One region of the Citricoccus parietis genome, then DNA from elsewhere that is predicted to be linked to it. Evidence: predicted binding sites of a transcription regulator. Region 1 holds the regulator's gene; each other region holds the start of a gene.
The links. Region 1 encodes LexA, which represses DNA repair genes until DNA is damaged. Its sites were predicted from a motif close to TCGAACANNTGTTCGA; they were not measured.

Region 1 (4,210 bases):
CACGACCGTGCTGACCTCGGCCACGCTGGCCATCGGTGAGTCGTTCAACCCGGTGGCGGGATCCCTCGGCCTGATGGGCGAGGGGGCGCCGGCCTGGACCGGTCTGGACGTGGGCAGCCCCTTCGACTACCCGAGGCAGGGTGTGCTCTACGTGGCCCGGCATCTGCCGAAGCCGGGTCGGTTCGCTGCCCCCGAGGCCTATGACGAACTCGAGGCACTGCTCAGGGCGTCCGGCGGCGGCGCTCTGTGCCTGTTCTCCTCCAAACGAGCCGCCGAGGACGCTGCCGCCGAGATGCGCACGCGGCTCGGTCCGAAGCCCACGATCCTGTGCCAGGGCGACACCACGCTGACCGCCCTGGTGCGTCAGTTCGCCACGGAGGAGGACACCTGTCTGTTCGGGACCATGAGCCTGTGGCAGGGCGTGGACGTACCCGGCGAGTCCTGCCGCCTGGTGGTCATCGATCGGATCCCGTTCCCGCGACCGGACGATCCCCTGTCCACGGCGCGGTCCAGAGACATCAGCCGGCATGGCGGCAACGGGTTCATGGCGGTCTCCGCCTCCCATGCGGCGGTCCGCCTGGCGCAGGGCGCCGGCCGGCTCATCAGGACCGCGACGGACCGCGGTGTGGTGGCTGTCCTCGACTCCAGGCTCGCGACGGAACGGTACGGATCGTTCCTGCGTTCGACCCTGCCGGACTTCTGGCCGACGGCCGATCCCTCCGTGGTCCGCGGCGTGCTGGAGCGGCTCCGTCCCGCTGACTAGCGGATCAGCATCTCGAGGGCGCCGACCGTGCGAATGGCCCGCCATTCGATGCCGGGGGCCGGGCTCCAGGCCGGCCAGTCCACGGACCATCCGCCATCGGGCTCCTGGGCGGATGCGAGCCACCGGCGGTCCCGGGACATCACGGCCGCAGGGACCAGGCCGCCGTAGAGGTCCGAGGGGAAGGGGACCGTCCAAGGATGGTGGACCAGGTCGAGCGCATGGATGCTCTCGTCCTCAACGCCACCCTGCACGGGGAGGGAGCCGTTGGCGGACAACCGCTCACGAAGGGCTGCCAGAATCGGGCTGTCGACCGAGCCCGTGGGAAGGCCGTCCGCAGCGAGGAACCTCAGGGCGTACTTGGCCTCATAGGCGGGCAGGTCGCCGGCAGTCGCAGCCCGGGACAAGCGGAGGCGGCACCAGTCCGAGGCGGCCTCAGCCCACCCGCCCGCGAACCCCGTCAGCAGGGCTGCGGCGGCGAAGCCATACGTGAGGTGCGAACCGCCGGGAACCGGTTGGACCCACGGTGCATGGGGCCACTCGAGGGAGGCCTCGGTGACGAACGGCACGGAACCGTCCAGCCCGGAAGTCGAGGCCACCCATTCCAGTCCAGAGCGAACCCAGGGGTGCTCGGCCAGATCCCAACCGGCCAAGAGGTCCAGAGCCGTCAGCGTGGAGAGCGCCTCACTCTTCGGTGACTGCACATCGGGTTCGAGGCCGTGACCGAATCCACCGTCAGGATTGCGGTACGCCCCCAGGGCAGCCAGGACACCCTCGGTGCCGCCGCCGTGGAGCAGCAGGTCCACCCGGCGGCGTTCGAGCAGCCGCCCGTGGGTGTAGACGAACTCCTCGGCATCCGCCACGCGGACGCCCGGCGGCAGAGGCCGATGGTTCATGGGGCTCAGAGCGCCCGGAGTACCGTGACGACCTTGCCCATGACCGTCGCCTCGTCGCCGAGGATGGGCTCATACGCAGAGTTCTGCGGCAGCAGCCACGTGTGGCCATCCCGCTGCCGGAAGGTCTTGACGGTGGCCTCGTCGTCCAGCAACGCGGCGACGATGTCCCCGTTCTGTGCGTTGTTCTGCTGACGCACCACCACCCAGTCGCCGTCGCAGATGGCCGCATCGACCATGGAATCGCCGTAGACCTTCAGCATGAACAGTTCCCCCTCGCCGGTCAGTTGACGCGGCAGGGTCATGACGTCCTCGACCTGCTGGTCGGCGAGGATCGGCCCACCGGCGGCAATCCGGCCCACCAGGGGGACCGGGACGGCATCACCGTCGGCGGCCCCGGTGTGCAGGGTCCTCACCGCCCCCTCCGGCGTGGCTGCCGATTCGGGGGACGTGACGGCGGACTCGGCCACGAGGGCCAGGCCGTTCTCGTCCAGCAGGACCTCCATGGCCCGCGGGCGGCCCGGATCCTTGCGGATGTAGCCGAGCTTCTCCAGCTGACCCAGTTGATGGGTGACCGATGACAGCGAGGCCAAGCCGGCCGCATCTCCGATCTCCCGCATGGACGGCGGATACCCGTGTGCGGCGATCGCAGAGCGGATGGATCCGAGGATGATCCGCTGACGATCGGTGAGGGGCCGGACGCCGTGATCGTGGTGCGGGTCCGGGGCGGGAGTGGGAATCCGGGGGGCCATTCGACCATCCGTTCTTATCGTGTCCGTCGGTCTTGGTGAAGTGTCTCTTGCTGGTCGCTGGGTCCGACGGTACCGGAGTCACACCCTCGATTCAAAGATATGTTCGAATTTTTCTTGGCATGTTTCGAACAGGCGTGCTAGACATGACGTCGAAGCAGTCGAACACACGTTCTAGATGGCCCGGGGTTCCGGGAGGAGAGGCAGAAGAGCATGAGCACTGCAGCATCGGTCCAGATCCGCACGGCCGGCTCCGCCGGATTCCACCTGAACCGCCGTGGTCGTTTCCTCTTCGTGGGGTTCCCCGTCATCGTTCTGGCGGTCCTGGCCGCAGTGGCCGCCGTCTTCTTCGGCGCCCACGGGATGGCTCCGGCGGCGGCCTCCGATGACCAGCCGGCTGCGGACGTGGAGACGGTCACGGTGAACTATGGCGACACCTTGTGGGCCATCGCCGGGCGCACGGCCCCCGAGTCGCCCCGCAACGAGGCCATCCTGCGCATCGGCGAACTTAATGACCTCGACGGTGGCGACCTGCAGCCCGGTCAGGTGTTGTTCGTCCCCGCTGGGGCCTGAGTCTCCGCTGGCCCCGCAGGGAGTGCCGGGGGATTCGACTCCCTTCAGCCCGCCGCTAGGATGGCCTGGGTCCGTAGTGAGGCGGATCAACTGCTGATGACGGGGCACTCATGGGGAACAAGCGCAAGCAGATGAAGTCTGTGGCGACCCCGGTGGCCTTCTCCGCCGTCGGTGCCCTCGTGGCCACTGGTGCCTTCCTCTATCCCGGCTTCGACACGGCTGACCTCGACCTGCATGATGCCGGCATCTGGGTCACCCACAACAGTGGGGGATACGTCGGCCACCTGAACCACGAGTCCACCATCCTGGACGGTGGTTTCCGGCCCCCGGTGGAGGACTTCGAACTTCACCAGGAGGATGCCACCGCCCTCATGCTGGACCCGGCCTCCGGCGCCTTGACCTCCATTGACACCACCGCCATGGTCGCCGGCGACCAGGTCATGATGCCGGCCACCCAGGATTTCGCGCTGGGCGCCGGCGTCATCTCGGCCAGCAATCCCGCCGAGGGGGCCGTCTACGCGGGGACGGTGGACCCGACGCCCCAGGTCTCGACGGACGAACCGCTCTACGAGGCCGAGGGAGCCGTGACGTCGACGACCACGGTGGGTGGCGAGGTGTTCGTGGCGGACCTCGGCCGGGACACCGTGATTCGCTTCGCGGCCGAGGGCGAGCAGCCTGGTGCCCTGGTGGAGACCCGCCAGGACGGCCTCGAAGGGTTGTCCGGAATGCAGGAACCGCAGCTGGTGGCCGTGGGCGACGTTCCGGTGGTGGTGGACCCTGAGTCCGGCACCCTGTCCTGGCCAGGCCACTCCGTGCAGGATGAGCGGCTGGTGGGTGCGGTGCCACAGCCGTCCGGTCCTGAGGTGGACCAGGTGGCTTTGTCTACCGAGCGGGACCTGGTCACCGTGGCTCTGTCCAACGGGGACATTCAGGCCATGAGCATCGTCCCTCCCACGGACGCCTCCGCCGGATCGACCTCACCCGCTGGTGCTGACGGCAGTGTGGCGGCAACGGCCCCCGTTCGGGTAGCCGGTTGCCTTCATGCCGCCTCGGCCGTCACCGGGCACTACCTGCAGGACTGTGACGGTGAAGAACAGGATCAGATCGTCCCCATCCCCGAGCTGACGGCCGGCGCGGAGCTGGTCTTCCGGGTGAACCGCGATGTCGTGGTACTCAACGACACGACGTCCGGGACCAACTGGATGGTCCTCGACCAGATGAAGGTGGTCGCCAAC
Region 2 (4,210 bases), 140 kb from region 1:
CGGCTGCAGAGCAGCACCCCGTTGTCCACGCTCGTCGCTCCGCCGTGGGTCCACCACTGGATGTGGTGTACCTCGCACCATGGCGCGGGCATCGTGCAGCCGGGTGACGCGCATCCGCCGTCGCGGGCTGTGATGGCCCGGCGGAGCCGATGTGGAAAGAGCCGTTGGGTGCGCCCCACGTCCAAGACCTGCCCTGGGCCGCCCATGACCACGGGCAGGATGTCGGCGTCACAGGCGAGGGTACGGACGGTGTTGGGACTGATCGGACCGGTGAAGGCCGCCTCCGACCTGTAGGTGCCGAGGTCGAGTGGAAGCATGTCCGGCTCGTCGGGTGGGTCTGGTGGTTCTGGCGGTTTCGGTGCGTCGGCCGATCTGGATTCGGGCGGGGAGGTTCCGGCTGTGGAATCCTGGCTGCTCCCGACCTGACCGGCGAGTGTCTCGTAGTCGATGGTCACCATGACCAGAGGGCGGTTCCCGCCGGACGACGGCAGGCCGTTGCCCTCGACCAATGCCAATGCCCCCATGAGGGCGGAAGTCAGGCCGTCCAGTTGGCGCTGGTGACGGGACCGCCGGTCGACGGACATGACGTCGGCATCCGGCCAGAGGCCTGCTCCATCCGAGACGTCCTCGACAGGAACCTCCGACGAAGGGTTCTCCACCGAAGGAACCTCTGCGCCGTTCGTGGGGTCGACTTCGGCGCTGCCCGCTTCGCCAGCCTCGTAGGAGCTGCCTGCGGGCGTCTCCGCAGTTGTCCTCGCGCTGCTGGTGGGCGCTGCATCGCTCTGGAGAACATCGGTCTGCGCGCGGGGGTTGGTCGCGGCGCCGGCGATGGTGCTGAGGACCTCGTGCTGGAGGTCGTCCGCGGCGATCTTCCACAGGTGGAAGCCCCGACGCTTGCCTCGGTAGGAAAGTCCCTGCTCGACGGACGGGACGGCCTCGGACGGTTCTGCCCCATCCGGGTTGAGCGCGTGTTGGGCCCACTGACGCCAGCGGGTACAGGCATGTCGCATCAACTCCGGGTCCAGGACGGTGGCCTGGGCCGTCAGGGTCTCCTCGCCCCGGGACAGCCAATCCGCGGTCAAGGAGGGGTCTGCGTTCGTCGCCTCGGCATCCTTTTTCGTCTGGTCCAGGGCCGTGGAGATCAGGTCGAGAGTGCATGGGTCGAGATGCCCCTGCAGGAAGGCCTCGGCCAGGACGGGGTAGGCGGCACTGCGCTGGTGGCCAGTGATCTCTGGGACCGGCGGCTGGACCCGCTGGGCACGGTGGATGCGTCTGCGTGCCTCCGGCCGGGGAATCCGCAGGGTCTTCACCATCCAGTCCGGGGCGTCCCGAAACGGCTTGGCACCTCCAGGGATGCCGAGCAACGGCTCGCGGAGGGAACCCTCACCCATGGCATGGGCGGCATGACCGGCCAACGAAGTATGCACCGCTGTCAGAAGACGCCCCAGATCTTCGACCCGGCGGTGGATGACGGGTAGCGAACCGGAGGCGAAGGTCTCTGGTGCGGCCACGAAGTCGGGGCCGTGGGGTGACTCTCCCGGGGCAATCGGCGCGAGAGAGGTCAGCCCGGACCAGTCTGCATCAGTGGGTGGCGGGATCACGCGTTCGAAGGCATCGACCGTGGTGGGGCCGGACAGGCGTTCAGCCAGTAGCTCCAAAGCTTGGCGAGCGACATCAAGGACCTCCGGAGTGGCCCACTCGGCCAACTCGTCCAGGCCACGCGAGGGTTCGCTCTCCTCTGCTGTCATGCCGCCACCCTCCTTCCGCCCTGTCGCCGTCCCTCGTGCTAGTACATATATTCGATCATGTGGGACGGACGAGATAAGCACCCTCCACGGAAATGTGGATGACTGAGCGAGAAACTCAGGACTCCGGAGCGGACCCAGACGAAACCGGGGCTGAGCCGATGGCCAGTCCCTTCTCAGCGGCGGCCGTGCGGATCGCGTTGATGACGAGGTCGAGGGACGGCCGGCGTGTGGGGGTAGTGCGATAGGCGATGGAGACCGTCCTCATCACCGGTTCCTCCAGGGCGATGATGTCCACTCCGTCCGGGATCAGCTCCAGCGCGAGATCGGACACCAGTGTCACCCCGAGGCCGCCGGCGGCCATGGCCAGGGCGGTGGGCTGTTCGGCCACGGTGTGGACGATCCTCGGGTCGAAGCCCTTCTGGTGGCAGGCGATGCGGACCGCATGGCCGAAGTGGTCGCTCTCCCGGGCCAGGATCCACGGATAGTCGGCCAACTGGGCCAGCCGCACCGTCTCGGAGGGGATCATCCCGGTGGGCACGGCGGCGTGGAGCCGCTCCACGGCGATGACCGTCCGGGTCAGGTTGGGGTCCCAGGTCACCGGAGTCACCGAGTAGTCGATGACGAAGGAGAAGTCCAAGGTTCCGTCCTTGACCGCACCCGCCGTCTGCTCGGGGTCCAACTCCACGGTGCGGACCTCGATACCGGGATACCTCACCGCCAGACTGGACAGGGCCTGCGGCACGAGGCTGGAGGCAACGGACGCCCACACACCCGCGGTGAGGCGTGCCGTCACGCCGTTCTGAGCCTGCTCCAGGGCCATCGTCGCCCGGTCCACCGAGCCGAGGATCTGTTCGGCATGTTCGGCGAGGACGAGCCCGAGGTCGGTGAGCAGCAGCCGGCGGCCATGCCGCTCCACGAGCCGGGCGCCGACGTCGCGCTCCAGCTGGGCCAACTGCTGGGAGATGCCGGACGGGCTGTAGTGAAGGGCGGCCGCGACGGCGGTCACGGTGCCGCGCAGGTGCAACTCCCGCAGCATCCTCAGCCGACGCAACGACAACTCCATGCGCGTCAGCATAGGGGCGGGCCGCCATGGCGGGGGAGACCTTGCAGTCCCGGTGCACGGCATCGTGCAGGAACCGGCGATAGACGCCAACGGCAACCCCCTCCACGCTGGGAGTACGAGCCGGAGCCGATCCGGCGGGAACCGAACATTCACCGAAGCACGCACCGGAGCACACGCCGGAGGGCGAATCGCTGCGGGACCAACCGTGAACTCGATGGAGGTGGCGGGTATGACCCTGATCCAGAACCCTGATGGCAACCGAACGCACTATGGCACGAGTGGACCGGTACGCAGCACCCGGCCAGAAACCCTGCCCGGCACCAGGCCGGAGGCCCCGCCCAGGAACCCGTCGGGGGAGCCGTTCACGCGTCCAGACCCCTTCGACCGTCCACCGGAGCATGAGATCGCGTGGACCGATCCGGTCACCGGTTCCCGGGGATGGCTCGTGGTGCACACCCTGGTCGGGGGCATGGCCACGGGAGGCACCCGCATGCGAGCCGGCTGCACCCGGGACGAAGTCGCCGACCTGGCACGCTGTATGGCCACCAAGACCGCGGCGTTCGGCCTGCCCGTCGGCGGGGCCAAGGCGGGCGTCGACTGCGATCCGCGGGACCCGGACGCGCTCGGCGTGCTGGAGCGGTTCTTCGCGCACATGCGGCCGTGGCTGGAGAACTCCTGGGTCACCGCCGAGGACCTCGGCGTCTCCCAGTCGGACCTCGACGCAGTCTTCACCCGGCTGGGGTTGGACCAGTCCTTCCACGCCGCCATCCGGCGCTCGCCGGACCCGGCCGCCACTCTGGACCGCGTCCGCGCAGGTCTCGAGACCGTGGACCGGGACGGCCTGCCGCTGGGGGACGTGATCGGTGGCTACGGGGTGGCACAGGCCTGCCTGGGGACGGCGGCCGCCCTCGGATGGGAACCCACGCGGACCACGGTGGCCATCCAGGGCATCGGCACCATGGGCGGCGGGGCCGCCTGGTACCTGCACGAGGCCGGTGTCCCCGTGACCGCGATCGCCGACGCCGCCGGCACCCTGTTCTGTCCCCGCGGCCTGGACATCCCGGCCCTGCTGGCCGCCCGCGACCACTACGGCGAGATCGATCGGGCGACCGTACCGTCCGGCGTCGAGCTGCTGCCGCGCGAGGCGGTGCTCGCGGCACCCGCGGACATCCTCGTCCCGGCGGCGGTCTCCTATGCGCTGGGGGTCGGGTCCGTGGCGGACGTCGCGGCCCGGGCGGTGGTCGAGGCAGCGAACTCACCCACGACGCCGGACGCGGAGGAACGCCTGGCCGTGCGCGGGATCCCGGTGATCCCGGATTTCGTGGCCAACGCCGGGGCGGCGGCCTGGGCCTGGTGGCTGCTGCAGGGGCAGGTGGGCACGGATCCCGAGGACTCGTTC
Region 3 (4,210 bases), on a different contig from region 1:
CGGTTCCTCCTCGGGTAGGGCTTCAGGGCCGGTGGCATACGGTGGCCACCGCCAGCCACCGGCCATTCTAGGGCAGTCGTGGGTGGTTCGCCGTCTGATGGCGTGCATGCCGTGGTGCCGCTGGTGGCGGCGTGCGAATCGGACGGCCGCATGTCAGAAGCGTGGCGGTGGTTGATTCAGCTGGTTCAGTTGGTTCATCCGGTTCACGCCGCGTCATCGAGATTGTCGCGGCGACCTGGTCCCCCTGGTCCCCTTGGTGTCTCGGGCCCCGGACTGCCAGGACCACCTGGATCTCGGGGGCGCCAATAGTGGTTGCGGCGGGGCCGTTGTTCGGGGTCGTGATAGCGGGCAGGGATGAACCAGGGCACACCGTCTTTGACCTCGATCTCCCATGCGCCGGCATGGACTGCGTGGTGGTGATGTGAGCAGAGCAGGACTCCGTTCTCGACACTGGTGGGCCCGCCATGCTCCCAGAAGCGGATGTGGTGGGCTTCGCACCAGGGAGCGGGTATGGAACAGGCGGGCGCCGCGCATCCGCCATCCCGGGCGACGATGGCCCGTCTGAGCTTTCGGGTGAACAGCCTCTGGGATCGACCCACATCGAGCACTTCTCCTGACCCGCCGAGCACGATGGGGATCAGGTCCGCATCACAGGCCTTCTGCCGGATGGTCTGTGGATCGACTGCACCCGCATAGGCCGCCTGGGAGACCATGTGACCGGTGCCGGCGCTGCCCTTCACGCTGGTGTAGTGACCCGCCAGGGACTCGTAGTCGATCGTCACCAGCACCTGGGGCCTGACACCGCCACCCCCGGCATCGGGCAGGTCAGATCCGCCCTCTTCGGCGGTGGGAGTCGTTTGGTTCGTCAAGGCCAGTGCACCGGTCAAAGCACTGATGAGTCCATCCAGTTCCCGTTGGGCCCGGCTCCGGGAATCCAGCGAGTCCGCAACATCCAGATGCTCCCCCCACACCTCGGCACCCGGCTGCTCGTCAGCAGACCTGCGAGGGTTGGAGGACGCGGACACGAGGGTCTTCAGCGTCTCATGCTGGCCGTCGGTCGCCAGCAGGGACCAGCGGTGCAGGTTCGCGGTGCCCTTGCCGTGATAGAAGAGCCCCTGGGCCGCGTTCATCTGCGCCTCGGTGGGCTCGAGACCATCGGGATTCACCACAGCGTCGAAGCGTTGGCGCCAGTACGCGCACACCTTCCGTACGGCGTCCGGGTCCATCTCCTGCGCCTGGGCAACCAATACCCGCTCCCCCTCAGCGATCAAGAGGTCGATGTGGTCCTTCGGTGCTCCGGCCCGGGCCGCATCGGCACGAGCAGACGTAAGGGCATCCGACACCGTGTCCACCGCGGCGAGGTCGGCCTGGGCAGAGGCCACAGTGCCGGCCAGTGCAGTCATCTCGGGTGGAATCACCTGGGCGCGGTCCTGTGACAACTGCGGCATGACACGGGCAGCGCGGCGGACACGCTTCTTCGCCTCATGACGGGGGATGCGCAGGACCTGTTGGAGGTAGTCCGCCCCATTGCGGTAGGCACACTTGCCCTCCGGTATCCCCAACACGCCGCGACGGGTCGCATGCCCTTCGAAGACGTGGCCCACATGTCCCGCCAACCCCGTTCGAGCCACATCCACCCATCGGCCGAGCTCCTCGACCCGGGACAGCACGACCGGCAGACATCCCTCCGGCACAGCTTCCGCGGTGACACCCAGGGTCTCGCCGTTCGGAGACTCGCCGTTCCGAGATTCTTCGCCCAGCAACTCATCCGGGTCCGCGCCGCCCCTCTCGTCGAGCACCCTGTCCGCATGGGCATACAGCCCCCACTCCGAGGAACGATCATGGGCCGGCCCATCCGGGATGCGGTCGACGGCATCCGGCAGCCGGGGATCCGAGACCCGTGCCGCCAGCTCCTCCAGGAGGAGGCGGGAGGCTGCCAGCAACTTGGGCAGGTCCAGCCCTGCCAACTCGCCCTTCTCGATCACCGGTGCTCCTCCCCCGTGTAGTTGCGACCTCACCAAGTTGTCCGCCTAGTACATATATTCGATCATGATGCCGGGACACGATAAGCGCCCCCACCGCAGAAGGTGGACATCTTCCTGCATTCGGTCGCCTGTGCAGGAGGTGCACGCACCACGTATCTGGCCATCCGACGTCGTGCGTTTCTACACTCGGGGCAACCACCAGCGTCCGACTGCTGACAATGCAGCCCAGAACCGGGATGTACCTATGCCTTCCACGACAGATTCCCCCACCGGCGAGCCGCTTCACCGGCGCAGGCCTCAACGACTCAAAGTCCAGAACTTCTTTGTCTCGCAAGACGGCGTCGCCGCAGGGGAAGACCAGACCCTGGAACGCCCCTTCGGTCATGTGGACCCGGGCCCCCTGACTCAGTGGGCGGGGGCAACGGACAGCTGGCCCAATCGGACGGATCCCGGCGGCTCCCGGGGTGTGGACGACCACATCGTCCGCGACTTCACCCACAACATCGGGGCCGAGATCATGGGCAGCCACAAATTCAGTCCGTTCCGGGGCCCTTGGACGAGCGAGGACTGGAAGGGCTGGTGGGGTGATGATCCGCCGTTCCGCACCCCGGTGTTCGTGCTGACGCACCACCTGCGCCCGTCCTTCTCGCTCAGCGACACGACGTTCCATTTCCTCGATGCCAGCCCGTCCGAGGCACTGAGGATCGCCATGGACGCCGCGCAGGGCAAGGACGTCCGCCTCGGTGGTGGTGTCACGACGGTGCTGGAGTTCCTCGAAGCAGGCCTCGTGGAGGACCTGCACATCGCCGTCGCACCCCATGACATCGGTTCAGGACTGCGACTGTGGACCAGTCCGACGGACTTCGAGGACCGCTTCCATCATGAGAGTGTCCTGAGCCCCAGTGGGATGGAGCATCACTTCTTCTGGCGTTGAGCCGTGGCTTCGGCGTCAAGAACGGCTAACAGATGCCGGTTGCGCTGCCGGATCAGCCGGCGGAGGTAGGGCACCAGGATCAGCCCTTCGGCCAGGCGTCCGAAGAGAGGCGACGTCACGGTGATCGTATCCGTCATGGTGCTCGCCCTCTGAGCGGTTCCCCCGGCCGTTGCGAGTCCGGCTCCCGCGGATCCGTGGACCTCACTCGAGAAGTCGTGGACGTGGCGGAAGGAGCGGAAGGGGCCGGTGATCTGCTCGTCGACGAACCGACGGGGACGGTCATGTTCGGTGATCTGGGAGGTCATGGTGAACCAGATCCCGAAGTGCCGGGCCCGCCAGGTGACGGTCTCGCCGAGACCGATCTGCCCCGAGGTCACGCCGTCGATGGCCTGTTCGTCGGAGGCGGCCATCGATCCGAGATGCTCGTCAATGCTCAGGGAGAGCTCGAAGAGCCGCTCGGCTGCGTGCGACGACGGGGTCACCACCGTGAATGTGCTCGTCATGGTCCGATCGTCGCACGTTCTGGGGCAGACCGGTTTCCGCCCGTCGCCGAGGCACCCTCCGGAACTCCCACCGGGCCGCGCACCTTGACCGGCCAGGACCCGGTGTCATGGTGAGGGATGTCGGGACGCCGCGCGGTGGCCCCCGCCACCTGACGCGAGCCACCGGTCTCCTGCTGTTGGGCGGCTGATGAGGCAGCAGGACCCCACGGCACCGGAGCAGGTGGCGCACCCGCCCGGGTCCGGTCCCGGCGCAGCCAGGCCCGCCATTCGTCCCGCGTGCCCTCCAGATGGTCCGGATCAGGCAGGGACTCGGGCCGGTGCAGGTCCCAGGCACGAATGGCCTGCAGGCTGATGGCCTTGGGACCGGTCCGTCGCGTCGTGCCCTCGATCAGCATCAGCCGGGCCGAGAACAGCATCTCACCGGTCTCATGCTGGGCCTCCGTGAAGAATGAGGCGTCCACGCAACCCGTTCCGTCGTCCACGGAGATGAACACCACGCGTTTGCCGCTGCGCATGGGCGGGGTCTGCGTCGCCACCCGCACCCCGGCCACCAGCACCCGCGACTGTGACCGCAACCCGAGCAGGTCCTCCGCCGCCGTCACCCCGAGCGCCTCCAGGTACGGCCGGTGCGACTCCATCAAGTGGGCGGTCGTGTCCATGGCGGTCAGATCGAGCTCGGTCCGCACCCGTTGGTCCCGACTGGGCTCCGGGAACATCGGCACGATCGCCGCTGCCTCGGTATCAGGCAACTCCAGGGAGAGCTGACCGTCGACCTGGCGCCCCCCGGA
Region 4 (4,210 bases), on a different contig from region 1:
CGCCTAACCCCGCTGGGCACTGGTCACCCCCGACAAGCGTCAGCACATTTGCGACGACGCTGTTGCATCAGCCGATTAATGCTCAGACCTCGGGCCATCACATACCGTCCACACATGAGCCCCAGTCTGCCGCACCCGACCTCCTGGGCCGAAGGCACATAGGCTGAACGGATGAACATCACCACCGTCATCGAGACCATCCCCGACGATGACACGGGTCGTGGAGATCGGAAGGCCGATGAGTTGACGGCTGAGGGCGAGTCCTACGAGGCGGCGGTTGCCGCGCTGCGTGAGCGAGTGCCCGCCGGCTGGCGCATCATGAATCTGCGCCGCAGCGAGTACTGAGCCGAATGCCCCTCACCACTGGTCCCGGTGTCTGCGGGTGTCCTTCACAGGCGGACAGTGACGAGCTCGTCCCAGTGAGTGGTGGCCCGAGGGGAGAGCATGGCGCGGCGCATCTGCCAGGACGGTGGTGTTCCGAGGCCCCCATATCCCAGGCCAATACTCCCGACCCCGAAGCGGGCCACCACAGCATCTAGGGTGGGGCCGAGCTGCCGGCCCTCACCAGGCGGGCCGAGGCCGGGGAGGGTCTCGGCCTGGCCGGCCGGGCGTAGATCGGTGAGTACGACGCCGGCCCGCACGTACCGGGTGCCCGGACGGATCAACTCGGCTAGCCCTAGGGATCCGCGTGCGATCGTCAGCGGCTCTGCCGTGGGTACGGGCAGCACGGCACTGACCTGGGGTGAGTGGGGTTCCTGGTCTGTGGCGAACGGGGAGGTGGAGGCCCAAGCCGTGAGCACGCGGGCCTGCTGGCCGGCACTGCGGAGGCGGGAGGCGAGTTGCTGGGCGTAGATGGACAGGACTTGGCGCATGGCCGGGGTGGTGGTGACCGGCTCCGAGAAAGATCGGGAGTAGATGAGCTGATCTTTGTACTGGCGGGGTTCTTCTTCCAGGGGGATGCAGGGTGTGCCGCGCAGTTCGCGCACGGTGCGCTCCAGGACCACCGAGAACCGCCGACGCATCTGCCCGGGGTCTTGGGCGGCGAGGTCGGCGGCGGTATGGATATTCAGATTCGCCAGGCGGCGGCCGAGACGTCCGGCCACGCCCCACAAGTCGGTGACGGGGATGCTGGCCAGAATGGCGTCCCGTTGGGTGGGGGAGTAGCCCCCGAAGTGGCACACACCGACTTCGGCTAGCGGGGCGGAGCGCTTCACCCCGAGCAGGGCGACCTTCGCTAGGGTTTTGGTGGGGGCGATGCCCACGCGCACGGGGATCCCGGTGCAGCGGGCCACGTCCTCGCGGATACGCCGGCCGAGCTGCACCAGCTCCTCGACGGTGCCCCGCAGGCCGATGAACGACTCATCAATGCTGTAGACCTCTTGCCAGGCCGCGTGCCGGCCGATGACCTCCATGACCCTCGCCGAGAGGCTGCCGTACAGCTCATAGTTGGAGGACCGCGCCACGATCCCCTGCGCCGCGGCGACGGGCTCGAGCTTGAACCAGGGCATGCCCATGGGGATCCCCAGCGCTTTGGCCTCCTGGGACATGGCCACCACGCAGCCATCGTTGTTGGACAGCACCACCACCGGACGATTCTCCAGGCTCGGGTCGAAGACCCGCTCGCACGAGGCGTAGAAACTGGCGCAGTCCACCAGGGCGATCATGGCCTCACGAGGCGCGGGAGACATGATGCAGTGCCACCGTGACCACACCCCAGACCCGCAGATCCGAGAGTGAGGGAACGGCGATGTCGGGATACGCCGGGTTCTCCGAGGAGAGCACCACGCGGCCGTCGGCGTGGATGCTGAGTCGTTTCACGGTCAGTTCGCCATCGAGCACGGCGATCACCACGTGGCCGTGCTGGGGTCGAATCGAGCGATCGACCACCAGTTCGTCGCCGTCCCAGATCCCGGCACCGGTCATGGAGTGTCCCCGCGCCCGCACCAGGTACGTCGAGGCCCGGTTGGGCATCAGGTGCTCGCTCAGGTCGATCTCGGCGGTGGTGTAGTCCTGGGACGGCGAGGGGAAGCCGGCCATGACCACGCCGTCCTCGACGCGCGTTCGGAGCTGGTCGTCTAGCCCATCGGCCAGGGCCCGGACCTCAGTTGCCAGCAACTCTCCACCCCAATGAATCGAAACTATGTTCGATTGGTAATCGTACACGTGGTAACTGGAGGCCGCTGCCAGAATCTGCTCTCGCCGGCCGCGGTTGGGGCGCTGGTTGGACGGGTGAGGCGACAGGCCTACGAGCCGGCCTTGATGTGGGGCCCAGCGGTTGGCAACGTCCGCAACAATGGCCCGGAAATTGCTGCTGCCCTAGGCGGGTTTGCCCGCCTTGTCCTCAACTGTTGTGGAGGCCCTAACCCCACCCTGTCTTCTGCACTCAGTGCCGTCTCACGTCGTGATCCGCGGTCTTGCAAGTAGGCCGCGCGGCTACTATTGTTTGAAGTGCCCACCGTTACGACGGACAGGGAAGAAGGCCTTAGAACCCCAGCCGGACGACTGGATCTAGGGCCTTTCGTTTTGCCCTGTGGGAATCAGGGATTCGGGAGTGCTCTGCTTGAGGTAGATCGTCTGCTCCAGCGCCTCAAGATATTGGTGCTCCCCTATGTGGGAGGCGTTGACCGCTCCGAGCACTATGTCGGAGATCCATAGCAGGGGCTCATCTCCGCCGCGACGGTGCGAGATGCGGATTCCTCGATCGAGGCCTTGGCCTTGAAGGGCGACAATGTGGGCCCGGTCTCTCTTGTCCTGTGCCTCGGTGCGACATTCGAGGGTGAGATCGTAAACCTCGAGATCAGCGAGTTGATAGTAGAGGACCTCCAGGCACTTGCGACGGAACCGTTCCGTTTTACGCTGACGTTCACTGAGATGGGTCACGATGACATTCATCGGGCCCAGGGCTCCTATGGCTTGCACGATCCGCCGTCGGCTACTGGAGTTCTCATCAGTCCAGTGCAGTTTGATCTGGCCAGGGCGTAGAAGGGGCCGGAGCTCCTCGCGGACCATTTCCACCTGATCGGGCTCCAAGAGTGCCGCACACACCAGGTACTCCTGGGCTGCCTCGCTGCGGGCCACTGAAGACTCATCAAGGTAGGCGTTGAAGGCGGAGATCGGCACCAGTCCAAAGTACTAGGTGAAGACGACCGAAGAACCGAAGCGACCGCCATGCCGCGCGGAGGACGCAGTTTTTGCGCCAACGTAACCCTTGGGCCCGGCCGCCCCTCAATAACTCCCGAACAGTTCACGCTGGTGCCCTCGGAGACTCACAAGCGATGCAAGGAGCGCCTCAGTACGAGCGTTATCGGGCAGGGGCGACATCGATGCCCAAGGCTATCTGGTGCAGGATCAGTGTCCACAGCAGGGATACCGGAGTCGCCTCGGTGGCCAGTCCTTCCATAGACCCACCTCAGTCTCCTCCGGGCCCAGATCCATTACCTACGGGGTGAGGCGGGGTGACTCACGGGGTCCGAGCCAAGGCCTGGGTGACATGTGGGGGGCCAGTTGTGCGGCGTCGGTGGAGACGAAGCCCAGCAGGGCCTAGCCGGTGCCGCTGCCTGGGTCTCGGACCGGGCCGATCTGGTCGGTGTAGCCCGGAGCTTCGTCGTCGGCGAGGTTGATGGTGGTGCCCCGATCGGTCCGGATGGGAGTGCCCCTGGTGGGCCGATCGGTGGAAACCCGAGGATCTTGGCCGGTGCTCGCCTGATCGGGCGAACCGGGAAGTTCTTCGTCGGTGGTGTAGTTGGTGGTATCCCGGGGAGTCTGGACCGAGGTGTCTGAGTGGTGGGTGGCGAGCCCGCCGGTGGGTCCACCGGAGTTGGTGGTTTTGCCGGAAACGAGGCGCCGGCTGCCCTTGACCGACAGGGACACCACCTTCTCCAGCGGGCCTTGGCCGACGGATCGTTGCCAGAACCAGGCGAACGCGACGGCCACCCCCAGGTGCACGAGGAACCACAGAGCGGGTTCGTCGTAGTGGATCTCCAGGGCCAGGACGAGCAGGTGGGCGGAGTAGAGCGTGAGGGTCATGGCGCCCATGGCTGCCAGCGGACTCAGCCATTGCCCCGCCTTGTTGGCGATGAGCAGGAACAGGCCCAGCGCCAGCAGTGCCATGCCGAGGCTGGAGGCGATGGCCAGGGGCATGTTGGTGTGCGGGGTGGTGATGGCCAGCCACCAGCCGGAGGTGTTCGGCACGAGTTCCGGGCCGTAGACG

Region 2: the regulator LexA is predicted to act here: its motif matches at 1,788-1,803, upstream of ACFFIO_RS09180 (HNH endonuclease signature motif containing protein).
Region 3: the regulator LexA is predicted to act here: its motif matches at 2,032-2,047, upstream of ACFFIO_RS00430 (HNH endonuclease signature motif containing protein).
Region 4: the regulator LexA is predicted to act here: its motif matches at 2,133-2,148, upstream of ACFFIO_RS02145 (LexA family protein).

What each region holds. Positions count from the first base shown of each region.
Region 1 covers NZ_JBHLWH010000027.1:158,386-162,595, reverse strand. Annotated here, with positions in the region: gene ACFFIO_RS09820 (ATP-dependent DNA helicase) at 1-763, shown strand, start outside; gene ACFFIO_RS09815 (hypothetical protein) at 760-1,656, opposite strand; gene lexA (transcriptional repressor LexA) at 1,662-2,405, opposite strand; gene ACFFIO_RS09805 (LysM peptidoglycan-binding domain-containing protein) at 2,616-2,975, shown strand; gene ACFFIO_RS09800 (Ig-like domain-containing protein) at 3,086-4,210, shown strand, end outside.
Region 2 covers NZ_JBHLWH010000027.1:18,470-22,679, reverse strand. Annotated here, with positions in the region: gene ACFFIO_RS09180 (HNH endonuclease signature motif containing protein) at 1-1,748, opposite strand, end outside; gene ACFFIO_RS09175 (LysR family transcriptional regulator) at 1,864-2,811, opposite strand; gene ACFFIO_RS09170 (Glu/Leu/Phe/Val dehydrogenase dimerization domain-containing protein) at 3,041-4,210, shown strand, end outside.
Region 3 covers NZ_JBHLWH010000001.1:92,837-97,046, forward strand. Annotated here, with positions in the region: gene ACFFIO_RS00430 (HNH endonuclease signature motif containing protein) at 204-1,985, opposite strand; gene ACFFIO_RS00435 (dihydrofolate reductase family protein) at 2,230-2,919, shown strand; gene ACFFIO_RS00440 (SRPBCC family protein) at 2,901-3,422, opposite strand; gene ACFFIO_RS00445 (DNA polymerase III subunit alpha) at 3,419-4,210, opposite strand, start outside.
Region 4 covers NZ_JBHLWH010000006.1:14,734-18,943, forward strand. Annotated here, with positions in the region: partial or broken gene ACFFIO_RS02130 (arsenic resistance protein) at 1-7, shown strand, start outside; gene ACFFIO_RS02135 (hypothetical protein) at 172-345, shown strand; gene ACFFIO_RS02140 (Y-family DNA polymerase) at 390-1,688, opposite strand; gene ACFFIO_RS02145 (LexA family protein) at 1,669-2,037, opposite strand; gene ACFFIO_RS02150 (hypothetical protein) at 2,509-3,120, opposite strand; gene ACFFIO_RS02155 (heparan-alpha-glucosaminide N-acetyltransferase domain-containing protein) at 3,541-4,210, opposite strand, start outside.